One region of the uncultured Dysgonomonas sp. genome, then DNA from elsewhere that is predicted to be linked to it. Evidence: riboswitches for the same ligand, from Rfam matches in the RefSeq annotation. Region 1 holds a riboswitch; each other region holds the start of a gene.
The links. Region 1 has a riboswitch for cobalamin ahead of QZL88_RS02575 (TonB-dependent receptor). Riboswitches for the same ligand answer to the same signal wherever they lie in the genome.
Positions count from the first base shown of each region.

Region 2: it holds a riboswitch for cobalamin, as region 1 does, so the genes downstream of both, QZL88_RS20540 (TonB-dependent receptor plug domain-containing protein) here and QZL88_RS02575 (TonB-dependent receptor) in region 1, are expected to answer to the same signal.
Region 3: it holds a riboswitch for cobalamin, as region 1 does, so the genes downstream of both, QZL88_RS09800 (anaerobic ribonucleoside triphosphate reductase) here and QZL88_RS02575 (TonB-dependent receptor) in region 1, are expected to answer to the same signal.
Region 4: it holds a riboswitch for cobalamin, as region 1 does, so the genes downstream of both, pflB (formate C-acetyltransferase) here and QZL88_RS02575 (TonB-dependent receptor) in region 1, are expected to answer to the same signal.

Region 1 is NZ_LT599032.1:586,889-590,865, reverse strand. Features, by position in the region: gene QZL88_RS02580 (cobyrinate a,c-diamide synthase) at 1-634, opposite strand, end outside; cobalamin riboswitch at 756-1,066, shown strand; gene QZL88_RS02575 (TonB-dependent receptor) at 1,117-3,294, shown strand; gene QZL88_RS02570 (sirohydrochlorin cobaltochelatase) at 3,304-3,977, shown strand, end outside.
Region 2 is NZ_LT599032.1:5,080,939-5,084,915, reverse strand. Features, by position in the region: gene QZL88_RS20545 (DUF5074 domain-containing protein) at 1-600, opposite strand, end outside; gene QZL88_RS20540 (TonB-dependent receptor plug domain-containing protein) at 626-2,653, opposite strand; cobalamin riboswitch at 2,803-3,101, opposite strand; gene QZL88_RS20535 (hybrid sensor histidine kinase/response regulator transcription factor) at 3,210-3,977, opposite strand, start outside.
Region 3 is NZ_LT599032.1:2,381,875-2,384,703, reverse strand. Features, by position in the region: gene QZL88_RS09800 (anaerobic ribonucleoside triphosphate reductase) at 1-1,712, opposite strand, end outside; cobalamin riboswitch at 1,886-2,082, opposite strand; gene QZL88_RS09795 (DUF2284 domain-containing protein) at 2,272-2,829, shown strand, end outside.
Region 4 is NZ_LT599032.1:2,384,775-2,388,751, reverse strand. Features, by position in the region: gene pflA (pyruvate formate-lyase-activating protein) at 1-202, opposite strand, end outside; gene pflB (formate C-acetyltransferase) at 261-2,492, opposite strand; cobalamin riboswitch at 2,695-2,985, opposite strand; gene nrdG (anaerobic ribonucleoside-triphosphate reductase activating protein) at 2,997-3,560, opposite strand; gene QZL88_RS09800 (anaerobic ribonucleoside triphosphate reductase) at 3,553-3,977, opposite strand, start outside.

The sequences.
Region 1 (3,977 bases):
CTATCAGGTCAGCAGCCTTGTCCGCGAAATCATCGAAGCGGTATTGTTCGTCGATATTCAAACCCAGATGGCGGGATGGAATTTCTATATCAGTATTCTTGGGCAGATAGCCTAATGGTTCAAGTCCTACATCGTGACAGGCATCTTTTAGGAAATTATAGTGGCTTTCGGAAGCTACAAAATTGAAAATGACACCTGCGATATTCACCCTATCAGAGAAATTCTTGAAACCATAAAGCAGGGCCGCCGCCGAATAAGCCATCGACTTCGCATTCAGGACTAAAATGACAGGGATATCCAGTTTCTCCGCTATTTGCGCACTGCTTCCATTCATGCGGTCGTATCCGTCGAATAGTCCCATAACACCTTCGGTAATACAAACATCTTTACCCGATGAATATTTATTATACAAATTCTTTATATGGTTTTCAGACGATAGGAACAGGTCGAGATTGACTGATTCGGTTCCTGCTGCCAGGACATGATATTTGGTGTCTATATAGTCCGGTCCACATTTAAAAGGTTGTACACTCAGACCTCTGTTCCGGAGTGCCCTCAATAAACCTAAAGTAATTGTAGTTTTACCGGAACCGGACGCTATTGCCGAGATAAGGGAATGGGATGTATATGCCATGATTCTTCTTTTTCTTCAGCAAAAGTATAAAATATGAGATATGAAACCTGTATCGATATATAGAAAATAACATAGATGCAAATTATTTCCTTAAATACTTTTTTCTGATATTTAAAAAAATTAACTTTGCCGCCGCTAAGGTGATGTAAACAGACATCCGTCTTTTTACATAAAAGGGAATCCGGTTAAAGTCCGGAACAGTGCCCGCTACTGTAAGCTCTATTCAGTTAACAGTTAACAGTCATCGGTTAACAATGTTTCTGAAAAAAGTCTTTGAACAAGACCAAATACCACTGATTGAAAGTTATCGTGCATCAGTCAACTGTTATCAATTCTTTGTTAACTGTTAACTGCTCACTGTTAACTGAATGTCGGGAAGGCCGTTCAAAGATGGAGTAAGTCAGGAAACCTGCCTAGCATACAATAAATTAAATATTCTCGGGGCCAAGAATATAATTACTAACATTATACTTCGCATTTTAATGAGAAAAAAAGTATTGGTTACAGCCATCTTGTGCTGTATTGTAAACATGGCATTTGCCCAAATGACCTTAAAGGGAAAAGTCGTGGATGAAAATGAGAAACCTGTTGCGGGTGCCAGTGTATGGATCGAATATACCACACTGGGAACTTCGACGGACGAGAACGGAGAGTTTAGTTTGCAGAGAGTACCCGAAGGCAAACACAGATTAAGAGCATCGACACTCGACTACAATGGAGCTAAGATTGATATTGCATCTTCCTGCGAAGATATCTTATTCGTCTTAAAAAAATCCCCACTAAAACTTAATGAAGTAGTAGTTACAGGTACAGGTACGCACAACAGATTAAAGAATACCCCTGTAGCAATGGATATGATAACCAAAAAGGAACTGGAGAATATAAATGTCCCTACATTCGAAAATGCCATGATGTCCATCAGTCCATCCTTCTCTTTCATGACTAACGCTATGGGTTCGTATATGCAGATGAACGGATTAAGCAATCGTTACATCCTTGTATTGGTAGATGGAAAGAAACTGGCAGGAGATGTATCGGGTAATACAGACCTGTCGCGGATAAATATGAAGAATGTAAAGCGTATAGAGGTGTTGAAAGGTGCTGCATCTGCATTATATGGATCCGAGGCAATGGGAGGGGTTATCAATATTATCACTGAGAATCCTAAAGAATCCATCTATATAACATCCGATACCCGCTATGCCGAATATGGCCAATTTTCGCAGGCTATAAACGCTGATGTGAATTACAAATGGCTGTCCTCATCAACTTCTTTTCAGCGCAACCAAAGCGATGGCTGGCAGTTGAACACACAGGAAACATCGGGAGATAAGTTGATAGATACTGATAAAATGGCTGTGAACACGAATTATTCTGATGTGGTGAGTCAGAAATTCACAGTAAAGCCGGCTAAATCTCTAAGCATATACGCAGAAGGAAGCCTCTATGACAAGAAGCTGAAAAGACCAGTATCGTCATATGCGTATAATATGAAATATGAAGATTACAATATAGGAGCGGGAGCAAGGTATATGCTTAAAGATCTGGCTGTAATTACATTGGACTTATATACTGACAATTTTGAATATTACCGTGAATACATCAAGGATGATGGAAATTATAAAAACGGAGAAGAATCGAAAGAAAGAAGACAGAAATACTATGATGCCAATCTGAAAGGCATATTCAATTTAGGAAAGTACAATCGTCTTTCGGTAGGAACGCAATACCAGTTGGACTATATCGAAAGCCAGTCGGATACAAAAGACGGTTCGAGAGATGTATATACATATTCGGTATATGCGCAGGATGAGATAAAGCTGCTGGATAGCAAACTGCAATTCGTGCCGGGATTCCGCTATGTTTATAATGAAGCTTTCGGTAACAGGCTTACGCCAAAGTTGTCGGGAATGTATTCACTCGATCATTTCAATTTCAGGGCATCTTATTCAGCCGGATTCCGCGCTCCTGATATGAAAGAACTATATACAAGGACTATAACACGTTCTACTTTAAGCCTTGGTAATTCCGATTTGAAACCGGAATCATCCAACTATTACTCACTCAATACTGAATACCACAACGATTTTCTGACAGTTTCTGTTACAGGGTATATTAACCGGATAAAGAATATTATCCAGACAAGGGATGTTACCGAAACGATAACTGAAGACGAAAAGAATGAAGGGATAAAGAAAAAACAGGTATACACCAATTCATCCAGAGCTCGTGTAAACGGATTCGAAACCTCCGTGAATTCATATCTCGGAGCAGGACTGAGTATAGGGTTGGGCTACAGTTATGTAAATTCCAAGGATTACGATACAGGTAAGCCGTTGGTACGTTCCAGCAAGCATATTGGTACAGGAAATGTAAACTGGAATAAAAAATGGTGGATTGTAGATTCGAACATAAACTTTAACGGACGGATACAGAGCAGCCGTTATATGGGAGATAAAGATCCTGCGCGCGCATATAATCAATGGAATCTGGCTACCCGCCATCGTTTGAAGAATTTCAACGGTTTTGTTGTAGAACCGGGCTTCGGTATCGAAAATATTTTTGATTTTGTGGACGACAAGCCTTTCGGCGCAAATTATGCTACACTGTCTCCCGGACGGGTTTTCTATGTGAGTTTGTCTTTAAAGTTTAGCAAATAATCAGGATATATGAAAAAGATTTTAGCAACTATATTACTATATATTACAGTCTTACCGTTTTTTGCTCATGGTGGTGGAAATTATGAGCATTCCGATTTCTTCAAAACGATGAAGCCGGGAGATAAGGCTGCTATTCTGATGGTGCATTTTGGAACTACACATGCCGATACCCGTGAGCTGACCATAGATGCACTGAATGATAAAGTGAGGAAAGAATTTCCTGAAGTGGAATTGCGTGAAGCTTATACCTCGCGCATAATTATCAAACGCTTGGGCGAACGGGGGATAAATAAACAGAATCCGTTAGAGGCTTTGAAACAATTACATGCAGATGGATATACCCATGTTTTGATACAGGCATCTACGATTATCGACGGAGTGGAAATGGAATCACTGGAAAAGAATGTAGACGAAGTGGAGCCCTTGTTTAAAGATATACGCATCGGTAATCCCTTGCTTTACACTCCTGAAGATTATGAAAAGGTAACAGAAATACTGACAGACGATACTGACAGTCAGATAGCTTATGTCTGGGTAGGACACGGAACATACGATGCTACTACGGCTCAATATGCAATGCTCGATTACATGCTGAAAGCAAAGGGGCATAAAAATCATTTTGTGGGTACGATAGAAGGCTATCCCGCTTTTGAAGACATGCTGGCGCAGCTGAAAGCTTCGGG
Region 2 (3,977 bases), 4.5 Mb from region 1:
GCCTGAGTTGGCCACATATAACTTATTATCCCTTATTACCATTTCCTCGGGCTGATATCCTACGATACACCGCCCTACCTCTTTCATTGTTGCCGTGTCCACTTTCACAACACAGCCTATCGGCGCATCAGGTGTGATTTTAACTTCAGCATCATAGGAACTGATATATGCGTATCCTTTATCAAATACAATATACCGGCAGTTCTTTACCACGATTTCATTTTCGTGCCTTCCGGTTATTTTGTTCATAACTTCCACATATCCTGAAACATTGACAACAGCATATAACTTATTACCGTAAATCTGGATATCGTTGCCTACATCTCCCAGTTCTTTTACCACTGTGGGGTTTATTGTAGGATAAATGTTTTTGAAATATGTGCCGGATCCATAGTCGAAATAATCAATGGATGACTTATTGCTCCCCATATTTGCTTCATTCAATAAATAAAAGCCCTCGACGGGTCCTTTTTCACCGGGTGTAACTTCCGTTTCGGTAGGGGGATTGATGTCATCATCATCGCTCCGGCACGAAGAGATACCAGCCAGTATAGATAACGCCAGTATCGGAGTCAGGAAAAATAATCTGATGTTTCTCATTTTTGCATTGTTTATAATTGGGTTTCTATAGGATTACATTTAGTATGAATTTGAAATTTGTTCCCGGCATGGGATAGCGTAACACAACTTCGTATTGCTGATTGAAAAGATTGTTAACCTCAGCGGTTAACCGGAAATCCGTTCCTTTCCAGTTGAGTGATTTACTCAATGAAAGATCGTGCGTATACCATTCCTTTATGCGGTTCTCCACGATATTGGCGCTTCCGTCGTAACGTTTGCCTGTATATATAAAGCTGTAATTGAAATTCCAAGTCTTATATGTTGTGCCGATGATGGCTGAACCGCTGTGCCACGGGATATATGCTATTTGTCCTTTGTAGGTAGCAGGTTCTTCGGGATCGGAATAATCCTGAGCTTGCTGATATGTATAATTTAACCGTATATCGACAGATAGATTTCTACCATGTTGTATATTTCCGAATAAAGCGGCATCGAGTCCGTTGATCTTTACTAACCCGATGTTTTTCATCGTCCACCTGAAATTGACTCCACCGGGAATCGCAACCAGCTTATCGGTTATTCTGTTATGATAGGCGTCGACCTGCCCTCCTATATTTAAAGAGCGGGTAACGGGATGTGAATAGGTTATCCCGATATTGTATTGTTTTGTATATTCGGGTTTAAGAAAAGAAGATAAGCTGCCCATGTACGCGAGATGCATTTCGCTGAAGGTAGGCATACGGAAAATGTCTTTATAAAAGGCTCTCAGATGAAAATCATGGGCATCGAACGGTTGCCACGAAGCAATGATAGCCGGGGTATATTTATCCCAATCGCGCTGTATCTCTTTTTTCTCTTCTTTGGTATTGTCATGGATGTAAGAAGCCAATAAGCTGGCCTGCAATTTGAAACGGTCGAAATAGAGAGACGTCGCAGCAGCTACCCATCCGGAATAACGTTGTGGATAAATAAATTCCCGCATATTGGAGTTCATCTTATTCCACATAAAATCGGCAGAAACATTGGCGCTCCAAAAAGGTAATATATTGAACAAATTGGCAGACGAGAGATAGGCTTCATGGAGCATATATTTATTATCCAGTTCGGGGCCGGGATAAGGGCCGGCTATGTAGTGTATATAGTCATATGCATATTTGGTTGATAGCAATGTGCTGTATGTCGCCGATACGTTCTTTTTGAGGGAGGACTGAAAGAAGAAATTCTTATCCCACTGCCTGTCTTCATGGGCGTATACGTCGGGCTTTTTTATATCGGCTCCCGGATAGCCGCGTTCGGATGTATAGAAATAAGAACGGGTTTTCCATTCTCCGTCTTTGATCTTCCCAAACAGGGCATGTTCGATACGAAAAACATTTATATCGCCGTTTTTCCTTACCTCGGTCGTATCATAACCGCCCCGGTCATCCATATTATTTACTACCGCACGCTTGAATTTATATCTGCCCGAAGAATGGATATATTCGGCATTGAGGGAACCGGATACATTTTCGGATAGTTTCTGATGCCACAGGACAGAGGGATTAACAAGGTCGAAAGCTCCGGTCTTGAATGCCGCTTTGAGGCCGTATCTCCGACCCTGCCTGAATTCCGGAGATTTTGTCGTCATATAGATGGAACTTGCGGACGCATAATCTTTAGCCGGCTGGAATATGGCGCTCTTCTGTCCGTTATAGAGGGATATCGCCTCCATATTGTCCAGTGAAAACCTGCCTAAATCAACAACGCCATTCTGTGGGTTTCCGATTTCTATACCGTCATAGAATACTCCTACATGCTGGCTGCCCATACTACGGATATTTACAGTCTTGAGGCCTCCCACACCGCCGTAGTCTTTGAGTTGTACGCCCGAGAAGTATCGCATGGCATCGGCTACGGAATGGGCACTCAGATTTTCAAGCAACGTCCCTGACAAGGTTTGCACGGGGACAATTTCCGTTTGAATAACCCGTGCGGACACAACAACTTCGTTCAACAACTGTATACTATCCAGCTTGTTCTGGGCAAAAGAAATCAAGCATACGTTTGATAGGATAATAATTAAAATCCTTTTCTTCGACTTGGAAAATGACATTTCAAGCTAATAAGAATATTATCAAATAGCTTACTGAAAATAAGTCGTATGAAGATTGAGTGAATAGGAAATCAGTATAGTAAGTCAGACAACGCCAGCGTAAAAGATTGATTCCTTTTCAGTGTTCTTCAGCTTTATTTCCCGAAAGCTTTAAACTAATCAACCTTGGCAGGTCTTCTGACTTACTCCATCTTTGAACGCCCTTCCCAACATTCAGTGAACAGTGAACAGTGAACAGTTAACAATAAGATTGATAACGGTTGACTGAAGACTGATTACTGTCAATCAGTGGTATTTGGTATTGTTCGAAGACTTTTTTCAGAAACATTGTTAACTGTTTACTGAATAGAGCTTACAGCAGCGGGTCTGTTCAGGACTTACACCTGATTCCCTTTTCATCATTTTTCCGAGGATACGGAAACATGACACCAAAATCTGAGTGCAAAGATATTAATATTATTTAAATAAAGAACCTTGATGAAGAGCAGTTTCAATAATTAACATTAGACCCTGATTTATTTATTGAATATGAGATAATCAGAGGTTTGTTAATTTTTTATTCCTGATCTGAATTCAACTTAGACCTCGAGGAAACCGCATCAATATATTCTTTAGGCGTTAAATTGAACTGACGATAAAAACATTTTGAGAAATACGATGGAGAACTAAATCCGACAGTATAACATACTTCCGATACACTGTCTTCTTTCTGATCAAATAACTGTGCTGCCTTTTTTATCCTTTTGATACGAATAAAATCGTTTGGCGAAACATCAAATAATCCTTTTGTTTTTCTGTACAAACTTGATTTACTCATATTTAATGCCGCAGCAAAATCATCTTGGCTAAACTCAGGATTTCCCAGATTTTCTTCAATCACTTTGTTGACTGTCTTCATAAAGGCTTCATCCGTTTTAGAAAATGCAGTTTCACTTATTGATGTATATGCCGAACGCTTAAAGGCCTCGATCATCTTATTTCTGTTTGCCAGTAAATTTGAGACTGTCGCCATCAGGAATTCATTCGAAAACGGTTTTTCAATATAGGCATCCGCGCCGGAATCTAAACCCTCGATTTTAGATGATAAAGAATTTTTAGCAGAGAGAAAAACTATTGGAATATGGCTAAAAAAGAGGTTCATTCTAATGTCTTTACACAATTCATATCCATCTATATTAGGCATCATTATATCGGTTATAATGAGATTAACAATCTCTTTTTCGAGCACTTCCAGAGCCTTGATGCCATCAGTAGCGGTAAGTATATTATAATAGGGAGATAGCAACTTGGAAATGTATGCCAATAAATCCAGATCGTCTTCTAC
Region 3 (2,829 bases), 1.8 Mb from region 1:
TGCTGATATTTATCAGAATACTCATTTGCCCGGTCTCTCATATATGTTATTATTTCCAGACCCAGTTTCTGCGCATTTTCATCTTCTCCGTGGTGCTTGCCGATGAGGGCGACCAAAGCCTCGGCAAGCCCGATGAAACCTATGCCCAATGTACCCTGATTGATAACTTTCTCTATCGTATCCTCGCCTGCCAGTTGTTCGCATCCTTCCCACAGCACCGACATAAGTAACGGAAACTGTTTGGGAGCAGCTGTCTTTTGAAATTCGAAGCGGCGATGTAATTGGAGAGCGGCCAGATCGAGCATCTGATCCAGTTGCCTGTAAAAACAGACGATTCTTTCCTTCTCGTTTTCTATGTTTCTGCATTCTAGTGCAATGCGTACCAGATTGAGTGTAGAGAAAGAAAGATTGCCTCTGCCTACCGAAGTTTTCTTTCCAAAGCGGTTTTCGAATACACGGGTACGGCAGCCCATTGTTGCCACCTCGTACTCAAAGCGGCGGGGATCGTTCTCATTCCATTCTTCATGTTGGTTGAATGTCGCGTCCAGATTCAGGAAGTTAGGGAAGAAACGATGCGCACTCACCTTGCATGCCAGTTGGTATAAATCGTAATTCCGGTCTGTTGGTAAATAGCTTACTCCCCGCTTCTTTTTCCATATCTGTATCGGGAAAATGGCTGTTACTCCGTTGCCCACGCCTTCATCTGTGCTGATTAACAGTTCCCGCATGATGCACCTTCCTTCGGCAGAAGTATCCGTTCCATAATTGATAGAGCTGAATACCACCTGGTTGCCTCCCCGGGAGTGTATGGTGTTCATGTTGTGGATGAAGGCTTCCATCGACTGATGTACACGACTCACAGTACGGTTTATGGCATGCTGGACAATTTTTTCGTCACCCTGTAATCCTGTCAAATTTTTTGATAGGTAATCTTCTATCGGTGTTTCGTAAAGGTGTTTGTAGTCAAGTCCGTTTATCTGTTCCAGCACTTTTATCTCTTCAATAAAGCTGCGCCTGACAAAAGGTGCCAGATAAAAATCGAAAGCAGGGATGGATTGACCGCCATGCATTTCATTCTGGGCTGTTTCCATAGATATACAGCCGAGCATGCTTGCAGTTTCAATACGTTTAGCAGGGCGTGATTCGCCATGTCCGGCATTGAATCCATGTTGAAGTATCTTATCTAGCGGGTGTTGTACGCAGGTGAGGCTTTTGGTCGGATAATAATCCTTGTCATGAATATGTAAATAATTTCGGCGGACGGCTTCTTTTACTTCCGGCAGCAGCAAGTAGTCGTCGACAAAAGGCTTGGTTGTTTCACTCGCGAATTTCATCATCATTCCTGCCGGGGTATCGGCGTTCATATTGGCGTTTTCGCGTGTGATATCGTTCGATTTGGTTTCTATGATTTCGAGAAACATGTCGCGGGTCTTGGCTTTTCGGGCAATACTCCGCTGATCGCGGTAAGCGATATATTTCTTGGCGGCTTCTTTGCGTGGGCTTTTCATCAGCTCCACCTCTACCATGTCCTGAATTTGTTCTACAGTCATTTGTTCGTTTCCCTGGCAAGAAACAAAATCCGTGATGCGTCTTATCAGGGAAGAGTCTTCTCCTTGTTCGGTGTGTAACATGGCTTTGCGAATGGCTGCCATTATCTTTTCTTCATTGAAGCCGACGATGCGTCCGTCTCTTTTTACAACTGTCTGGATCATGGTTGTATTATGTTATAAGTAAAAGAAAGTATTCGACCCGCTTTCGCGTAGTCAATTGTTAATTAATGATACATTGTTTCAATGTAACTGACGGGGAAAGAGAGCAAAATAGGCGAAGAGAGATTAATGATGTAAAGTCACCGCATATCCTATTCTATCGCTTTTCTCCCGAAAGCTACGAATGTATACACGGCAGGTCTTCTGACTCATTTCTCTGCTAGGCGCCTTCCCAATATTCAGTTGTCTGTTAATCAGTGGCGTGAGAGCCTCGCTTTTTCTTGAAATTTACAGCTACGGGGATAGTTCAGGACTTACACCTGATTCCCTTTTCATCCGATTTTATTTCAGAACCGTATATGACAACAAAGGTAAATTATTTTTTTATATGGTTTTCAGAAATGAGATTTATTTATCTTAAAATAATACTGAAGTTTTCCAAAACTAATTTTAAGTTTCATATTATCAGCTAAATAAATTTTGGGTATTGTTGAAAAGTTTTCTAAATGGTATGATTGATTTAAATAAATATACCTTTGTTGAAAACTTTTTTAATAAAAGGATGTACTTGATAAATAATTTTGTATCGAATATTTCTGCAACGGATTATATAACAAATTACAGGGATGTAAGTAAGTTTATCGTATTCTGCAAACAATGCAATAAGTATAATAATTGCTGGGCATGTCCTCCCTATGATTTCGATATGGATGGTTATCTATCCGGCTATGAAAGCGTATATATTATAGGAACGAAGATAAGTCTCTCGGAAAATGTACGGTTGAAATGTGTGGAGGCTGAAATAAGCCGTCGGACAGGTGCTGGGATCATTGCTGATGTAAGGCACGAACTAGATAAGCAGCTATTGAAGCTCGAATCTAAGTATCCGGATAGTAAAGCATTCTTTGCGGGTACTTGCCATCTCTGTCCCGATAACGATTGTACACGGATTAAAGGGCAACTATGCCGCTATCCTGATAAAATACGTCACTCATTAGAATCTTTTGGCTTTGATATCGCGAAAACGACAACGGATTTACTTCACATTGAACTTAAATGGAGCAATAACGGATTATTGCCTGAATATCTGACTCTGGTTAGTGGTTTCTTTACGAATTAT
Region 4 (3,977 bases), 1.8 Mb from region 1:
CTTTTACAAATGCTTTCACCTTCATTACTTCGTCTAAAGCCTGTTGAGGTGTTAGTTCATATTTCCCTTCATTTGGCTTCCATGTATCGGGGTTGTGACAATAGAGGCAACGCAAAGGGCAACCCTGCATAAAGAATACAAAGCGGATGCCCGGCCCGTCCTTGGTGCCGAATGTTTCAAGGGAGTGAATATGACCTTTCATATTGAAGAAAATCAGGCAGAAAATTTCTAACTGCCTGATTTATTAGCTGTATATGGACTTAAAAAGTAGTTGTGATTGTTCTGTTGATAACATCCAGCTGCTGTTCTTTAGTCAGCTTGGTGAAATTAACCGCGTAACCCGATACCCGTATTGTTAATTGAGGGTATTTCTCAGGGTGTTCCATTGCATCCACCAGTAGTTGACGGTCGAACACATTTACATTCAGGTGATGGCCTGTTTGTAAGAAGTATCCATCCATCAATCCTGCAAGGTTCTGAGCTTCTTCCTCGCGGTTCTTGCCCAGTGTACTTGGAGTAATGGCGAATGTATAAGATATACCATCGTTTGCATGCTCAAACGGAAGTTTAGCAACAGACGACAATGATGCTACTGCTCCTCTGGTATCGCGTCCGTGCATTGGATTAGCACCCGGTGCAAAAGGAGTACCATCGCGGCGTCCGTCAGGCGTATTTCCCGTTTTCTTTCCATAAACGACATTCGATGTGATCGTCAATACCGATTGAGTAGGGATTGCATCTTTATACATCTTGCGTTTACGGATTTTTTTCATAAACGTTTCTACGATATCTATGGCAAACTGGTCTGTATTATCGTCATTGTTTCCGAAAGGAACATAATCTTTTTCCTGTATATAATCTACCGCATCTCCGTCAGCATCCCTAACAATACGTACTCTTCCATATTTAATAGCGGCAAACGAGTCTGCGATAATAGATAGGCCGGATACACCAAAGGCTTGTGTGCGTACAATATCTACATCATGCAGAGCCATTTCGAGAGCTTCGTAAGAGTATTTATCGTGCATATAGTGGATAATATTCAGTGCTTTCACATAAGTTTCGGCAACCCAGTCGAGAGTACGGTCAAATTTTTCCCATACTTCATCAAACTCAAGATAATCGCCCGAAATCTTTTCTACCCAGTGTTTTGGCAATACCTGAGCTTTTGTTTTCTCATCCTTACCTCCGTTAATAGTATAAAGCAATGCTTTAGGCAGGTTGGCACGTGCTCCGAAGAACTGCATCTGCTGTCCGATACGCATTGGCGATACACAACATGCGATACCGTAGTCATCTCCCAATTGCGGACGCATAAGGTCGTCATTTTCGTATTGGAGAGAAGATGTGTCGATAGATACTTTCGCGCAATATTTTTTCCATGCTTCGGGTAAGCGGTCGCTCCACAGGATTGTAAGATTCGGTTCCGGTGCAGGACCTAAATTGTACAGGGTGTGCAACATACGGTAACTGTTTTTGGTTACCATCGTGCGCCCGTTATTTGTCATACCTCCGATAGATTCAGTCACCCAAACAGGATCTCCTGAGAATAGTTCATTATATTCATTTGTACGAAGGAAGCGAACAATGCGGAGTTTCATCACAAAATGGTCGATCATCTCCTGAGCTTCTTTCTCTGTGATAACGCCTTCCTTCAAATCCCGTTCGATATAAATGTCGAGGAATGTGGTTACACGCCCCAGACTCATTGCTGCGCCATTCTGGTCTTTAATGGCACCCAGATATCCAAAGTATGTCCACTGGATAGCTTCCTGTGCATTAGTTGCGGGATTTGAAATATCGAACCCATAATCAGCAGCCATGCGTTTCAATGCCTTCAATGCCTGAATCTGTGAATTCAATTCCTCACGAAGACGGATCAAATCATCTGTCATAACGATAGGATCACATTCCTTGTAACGCTTATCACGTTCTGCAATCAGCCGGTCTACGCCATAGAGTGCGATACGGCGATAGTCTCCGATAATACGACCACGTCCGTATGCATCGGGTAGGCCCGTTAATAAGCCGTTGCTTCTGGCGCGGCGGATACTGTCGGTATATGCCGAAAATACTCCTTCGTTATGAGTTTTACGATATTTTGAGAATATTTCTGTTGTAACGGGATCCAGTTTGTAGCCGTATTCTTCAAGGCTTTGCTGTACCATGCGGAGGCCTCCGTTAGGAAAGATGGCCCTTTTGAGAGGTTTGTCGGCCTGTACACCTACTATTTTTTCCAGATCTTTGTCGATATAGCCAGCACCATAAGCATCGATCTGTGAAGGGATTTTAGTTTCGGCATCATACACACCTTTTTCTTTTTCTACCTTGAACATCTCGCTTAGCTTATCCCATAGCTTTGTAGTAGCTTCTGTTGCGTCTTCCAGGAAAGACTCGTCCCCTGTATATTCTGTATAATTTTTTAAGATAAAATCATTTACTTCGATTTTTTCTTTCCACTTGGTTCCTTTAAAATCTTTATATGCTTCCATTTGTTATTATTTAAATTCAATTTGGCGTTTCAATAATCTAAAACTGGACACATATATAAATCACAAAAAGCATGCCCAATTTCTTCTAAAAAAGAATAAACATGGCTCTCGGAACTTAAGGAAACAGAAAAAATAATAATAAATCCTCACCTTGTAGTGAGAGAATCTTTTTATGGTTCTCAAGCCTTATTTCCCGAAAGCTTTTTAATTGATCAATTCTGGCAGGTCTTCTGGCTTACTCCGTTTTTGAATCGCCTTCCCAATATTCAGTCAACAGTGAGCAGTTAACAGTTAACAAAAATGATAACGAATAACTGATGATCGATGGCTGTTAATCAGTGGCTATAAGTTTTGTTCAAAAATATCAGTGATTAGTATTAACAGTTCACTGAAAAGAGCTTACAGCAGCGGGTCTGCCCGGGATTCTCACCCGGTTCCCTTTTCACCATCCTTCAAGAACATAAAGGATGACACCAAAACCGTGACAAAGGTAGCTATTTTATCTTAAATAGCTATATGACTGGCAGTAGAAAATTTATTTTGCATATGTATATGCGATAATTCTATACGGCGATTATTCCAAATAACGACCGTTGCACTTTTTAATGATTTTTCGACATCGATTAACCGTTGGTTGCTGCTGCCTCTGAAGATAAGGGATTCGTCTTTCAGTGATTCAACATATCGCCCGTCTACAAGTACATCTATATAGGGAAGTATCCGGGATAGCCTTTCTGACCTTATGATTTGCTCATATATATACCCGGTGTAACACCAGATATCTTTATCTGTTTCAGATTTGATCCGTCGGGCCAGTTCTGTAAACCCTTCTACCTGCATAAAGGGATCACCTCCTGTAAAAGTCACATTCGCAAACTCCGATTCTTTAATTTCCTCCAATAAATTATCGATAGGATATGTTTTACCGTGCTCAATATTCCACGAATGGGGATTGTGGCACCCTTTGCAAAGGTGTGTGCATCCGGCAGCGTAGATGGCAGTCCGGAATCCGGGGCCATCTACAGTCGTGTCGCGTATGATATTCAGTATCGATATATTATTATTCATGGACAATGCGGTCGTTAAGTTCGGCTAGTTTTGCACTATTCCATCTATCGGTAGTACCTACCAGATAGCCTGTTATGCGTTGCAGACGGTCTATCTGCATACTTCCGCAACGAGGGCACTCATTTATCTGTGTAGCAGCATTTTCGTATCCGCATTTCAGGCAACGGTTCCGGTTGTGGTTCACCGAAGCATAGCCAATATTGTATTTATCCATCATATCTACGACAGTCATAATGGCTTCGGGATTATGAGTGGCATCGCCATCCATTTCAACATAGAATATATGTCCACCACGTGTGAGATCGTGATATGGAGCTTCAACCTTGGCTTTCTGATGTGCGCTACATGGATAATATACAGGTACATGGTTTGAGTTTGTATAATACTCCCGGTCTGTAATTCCTTCGATAAGTCCGA